Regions from separate parts of the Paenibacillus sp. CFBP 13594 genome, predicted to be linked through region 2. Evidence: riboswitches for the same ligand, from Rfam matches in the RefSeq annotation. Region 2 holds a riboswitch; the other holds the start of a gene.
The links. A riboswitch is a leader RNA that binds a small molecule or an ion and turns the genes downstream of it on or off. The one in region 2 is predicted to bind glycine.

Region 1 (2,474 bases), on a different contig from region 2:
AGGTGAGTCCTGCAACGAATCATTGACTGCAATAATAGAACCTGTGACGGGAGAGAACAAGTCCGAAACTGTTTTGACCGATTCTATTGTTCCAATACTGTCCTCTGCTTTTACATTGGTTTCAAGGTCAGGCAATTCCACAAACACAATGTCACCCAGCTGATGCTGCGCGAACTCGGTAATGCCAATACGTACAGTATCCTCCCCTACGGTTTGCACCCATTCGTGCTCTTCACTGTACAGGAAATCACTTTTCAATTCGCTCATCGATATCCGCCTCGCTTTTCATTAAATGAGTGCATGCGTTCTTTGACCTTAACCCTTTTCCCAGAACATAGCGTATGATATTTATGAATCAAATGTCAAGATACCTCACAATTTATTTGCTGAACACCTCTAAATCCTGTAACCGGATTACACTCTTTCTTCATATACTGGTGAATATTAGAATAGTAAGCGCAGTCTTTTTAAATACACGAACAATAACACTTAAAATATATTAAATATTCGGTTTTTATTCATTATCAATGATATCGTTCTTGACATCGGTAGTGGATTCACGTTTTAATGAGAGGAGTAAATGTGTTTATTGGACTATGTTATACTCGCGGATGAATGTAAAGGGAGAGATTACCCGTGACACCCGATTCGGGATGTACATGAGGTAACGCCGAAGGAGTAAACCACCGATAAGCGGGGGTGAATCTCTCAGGCAAAAGGACTTTTACGGGACGCAACTCTGGAGAGCATCTATTCGCCCTGTGCGGGCGTTATGATCACCCAAGGGGAAACCTGCTGCACAACGCAGCGGGGTAACTCTCAGGTACAAGGGACAGAGCCTTAGAATACAGCGTGCTACTTGGCATGCCGATTCTTTGGCCTGTCCTTTTCCTTTTTCCCAAAAAACGAAAAACAGGATGTAGAACGGCGCTGCCCTAGCTGCTTACCATACTTATGTGATGAAAATATCTAGCTGAAAAATTTAAAAATACCCTGCTTCATTGATCCACGATTATATTTCCGGCCGGTTGACGGTCCATGACGAGGTGATTTGATGTCCGATTTGCTTAGAACACCACTCTTCCCACTATATCAGCAATACGAAGGCGTACGGTGCATTGATTTTGGAGGCTGGGAGCTTCCGGTGCAATTTAGCGGAATTCAGAAAGAACATGAAGCGGTGCGTGAGCGTGCTGGACTATTCGATGTATCCCATATGGGCGAATTCACAGTACAGGGTGAGCAGGCTGAAGTTTTTTTGCAACAAATGACGACCAATGATGTGACCACGCTGGTTCCCGGTCAAGCCCAGTACACCCTGATGTGTTATCCAGATGGCGGTGTGGTGGACGATCTGCTCGTGTATAAGCTGGAAGATCAGCATTATATGCTCGTGGTTAACGCCTCCAATATCAACAAGGATTGGGCGTGGCTGCAAGAGCACTTGATCCCTGGCGTAAACATGACCAACGATTCGGAGCAGACGGCGCTGCTCGCCTTGCAAGGTCCACTGGCTGTAGACATTATCGGAAAAGTTACAGATACAGATGTCTCCACGATTGAACCGTTTCGTTTTGTGCAGGATGCCGAAGTCTGTGGAGTAAAATTGCTGTTGTCCCGTACCGGTTATACCGGTGAAGATGGCTTTGAACTATATATTCCAGCAGATCAGGCCGCTACCGTCTGGAACGGATTAATGCAAGCCGGTGAAGGTCACGGACTGGTGCCAACCGGACTTGGTGCCCGGGATACATTGCGCTTTGAAGCCAAGCTGCCTCTGTATGGACAGGAATTATCTGCAACGATCTCTCCGCTAGAAGCTGGCGTTGGTATGTTTGTGAAACTAAATGCCGGACCTTTTATCGGACACGAAGCCTTGTTACAGCAAAAAAATGACGGGCCTGCCCGCAAACTGGTCGGCATCGAAGTGCTGGAGCGCGGTATTCCTCGCCCCCACTATCCGATTTACGCCGAAGGCGTACAGATCGGTGAAGTGACAACAGGCACGCAATCACCTACATTGAAGCGTAATCTGGGGCTTGCCCTCATCGACAGCAAATACGCTGCGCTGGGAACTCCGCTTGAGATTGAGATCCGAGGGAAGAAACTAAAAGCCGAGGTCGTGAAGACCCCTTTTCATAAACGGACACGTACGTCTAAGACACCTACTCAAGGAGCTGATCAAGCATGAGCAAGCACCGTTACATTCCCATGACTGAACAAGATCAGAGCGCCATGCTCGCAACCATCGGTGTGGATACGCTGGAGAAACTGTTCCAGGACATTCCTCAGGAGATTCGTTATCAGGGCGAGCTGCCCGTATCATCCAAACTCGATGAGTATGCGCTGACACGGCACATGTCCAAACAAGCTGGTGCCAACGCCAATTTCGAAACACACGCCAGCTTCCTCGGCGCAGGCATATACGATCATCATGTTCCTTCCGTCATCAATCATGTCATTTCCCGTTCCGA
Region 2 (2,474 bases):
GGAGAACGTCTGACAACAGAGCAGATCTATGATCTTGGGGCACAACTGCAGATGCTTCATCAATATGGGCGTGAGCAGAATCAGACAGATCGAACAAAGGTGCGGCCGGCATATGGCAACATTCATGAGAACTTGGTCATGCTAGGGCAGCTAGAGGAAGGTGTCCGACTGGGGATTTTTACAACGGAAGACTTCGATCTGCTTCGTGAGACGTTTGAGAACATTAATGAGCAGCTAGAAACATACCCGCAGCACGCGGAGACATGGGGAATCATTCATGGGGATATTACTCGCAACAATCTGCTGATCACGGATCAGGGGATGTCCATGATTGATTTTTGTCTACACGGTTATGGTTATTATCTTTTTGATGCCGGAGGGGCAGCGCTTATGTTCAATCGGGAGGAACGTGACATATTCTTATCAGGTTATACCAAACAGATCGCACCACTGACGGATCGTGATATCCGATTAATGGAAGGGTTCATGTTGATCTTTACACTTGGTTATTATGCTTTTCAGATGGGGAACGAGTCTAGGCACGAGTGGATGAAAGATCGCATGCCGAAGTTATGCAGCAAGTATTGCAGACCTTATGTACAGAACGAGAGTATCTTCTACGAACTGTGAATTAGGGTGTGCAGATCAGGATAGGCCACGAACAGTGTGGTTCAAATATTATGGTTGCCTGAATACCCGAACAGTTTCGTGGACAATATCATAAATAGTAGTAAGCGCTTTATGAATTGAAGGAAAATGAAATAAGCTGTTTAAAAGTTCTCTTTATCGAATTAATGTAATGAAAGCTGACAAAATATTCTGGTTTTCATCGGTTCAATCGAAAATGAGGGAAATACATCCAAAGAAATCGTTAAGTTTGTTGACACTGATCTTCCGGTCGATTAATCTTAATGAAGAAGAAATGAACGATTTCCATTACTGTTCTGACATACGCTCAGAATGGTTCCATACAGCGGATGATAACGAGCGGGAGAGACCTGAGTTAGCCGAGCAATGGCTAGTCTTCAGGCACCGAAGGAGCAAGCTGCTGCGCACCCGGCGCAGCGGTTAATCTCTCAGGTAAATGTACCATCGTTGGACGCAACTCTGGAGAGTGCGCGAACTGCGCCACCCAAGGGGTATATGATCAGTCAGCCTGGTGACCTTGTCTGCAATTGCAGGGCATGCACCTTGTCGTGAGACACTGCTGATCGTGAAACTCTCAGGTATCGAGGACAGAGAGAGGGCCTGTGGCCTTCTTCTGTCCTTTTTTGATGTCATCATTCAGTAATAAAGGAACATTATGGCATGGGATCTGGATGAAAATGACGAATACAATTGGAGGGTTATAAGGTGCGATTTAAAGATGTTTTCTCAATTATTGGTCCGTCGATGACGGGGCCTTCAAGTTCACATACAGCTGGAGCGGCAAGGTTAGGGAGAATTGCTCGACAGTGGCTAGGATGTACGCCAGATCGTGCCCGGTTGACACTATACGGTTCATTTGCTGACACGTATCAGGGGCACGGAACAGATCTGGCACTGATCGGCGGTTTGCTGGATTATGTCACAGACGATCCGCGTATTCCGGATGCAGAGCAATACGCAGAGGAAGCGGGCATGGAGGTTGAGTTTTATACAAGTGGCCTGCCTGCTCCTCATCCGAATACGGTCAAAATTGAGTTGTGGCATGAAGAACGTGCCTGCTCCTTGATTGGTGCATCTATTGGTGGTGGAAGCGTATCGGTGCATTCGATGAATGATTTTCGTGTTCAGATTAGTGGTGAGTTTCCGACACTCGTTCTGCGACATGCGGACAAAGCAGGAGTGCTTGCCTCGGTAACGTCCACGATCAGTTCATCCGGGGTTAACATCGGGTATATGCAGGTGGACCGCAAAGCCCGTGATGGCGAAGCGCTGACCGCGATGGAAATGGATGGTGTGCCTAATCCTGATATGCTCAAGCGCCTGAAGGAGCTGGATCATGTACTGGATATTCGTGTCATCGATTTGAAGAGAGGAGTTGATTCGGATGCGATTTAAACATTTACACGAACTGAATACGATCTGTACAGCGGAATCCAAAACGATTGCTCAGCTGATGATCGAGGAGCAAGTTCAGGAGACCAATACACCGGAAGCGGATGTTGTGAAGCAGATGTCTGAATATTATCAGGTGATGAAGGAAGCGGTACGTAAAGGGTTAACGGAAGATACAACATCACGCAGTGGATTAACGGGTGGAGACGGTAAAAGAATGGCCGAGTACATTCGCAAGGGTGAGACTTGCTCAGGAGATGCTTCCGCACTTGCCATGGCGTATGCCCTGTGTGTATCTGAAGTGAATGCCTCCATGGGGCGGATTGTGGCAACACCAACAGCCGGTTCCTGCGGCATTATCCCTGGTGTTTTTATTAGCTCACAGGAGCGATTTGGCTGGACGGACGAACATTTGGTGAACGGATTGTTCTGTG

Region 1: it holds a riboswitch for glycine, as region 2 does, so the genes downstream of both, gcvT (glycine cleavage system aminomethyltransferase GcvT) here and sdaAB (L-serine ammonia-lyase, iron-sulfur-dependent subunit beta) in region 2, are expected to answer to the same signal.

Annotation. Positions count from the first base shown of each region.
Region 1 is NZ_JACYVQ010000004.1:92,174-94,647, reverse strand. It holds gene gcvH (glycine cleavage system protein GcvH) at 1-267, opposite strand, end outside; glycine riboswitch at 612-734, shown strand; glycine riboswitch at 738-838, shown strand; gene gcvT (glycine cleavage system aminomethyltransferase GcvT) at 1,055-2,191, shown strand; gene gcvPA (aminomethyl-transferring glycine dehydrogenase subunit GcvPA) at 2,188-2,474, shown strand, end outside.
Region 2 is NZ_JACYVQ010000009.1:114,777-117,250, reverse strand. It holds gene IFU39_RS25040 (phosphotransferase enzyme family protein) at 1-630, shown strand, start outside; glycine riboswitch at 979-1,101, shown strand; glycine riboswitch at 1,106-1,241, shown strand; gene sdaAB (L-serine ammonia-lyase, iron-sulfur-dependent subunit beta) at 1,354-2,043, shown strand; gene sdaAA (L-serine ammonia-lyase, iron-sulfur-dependent, subunit alpha) at 2,033-2,474, shown strand, end outside.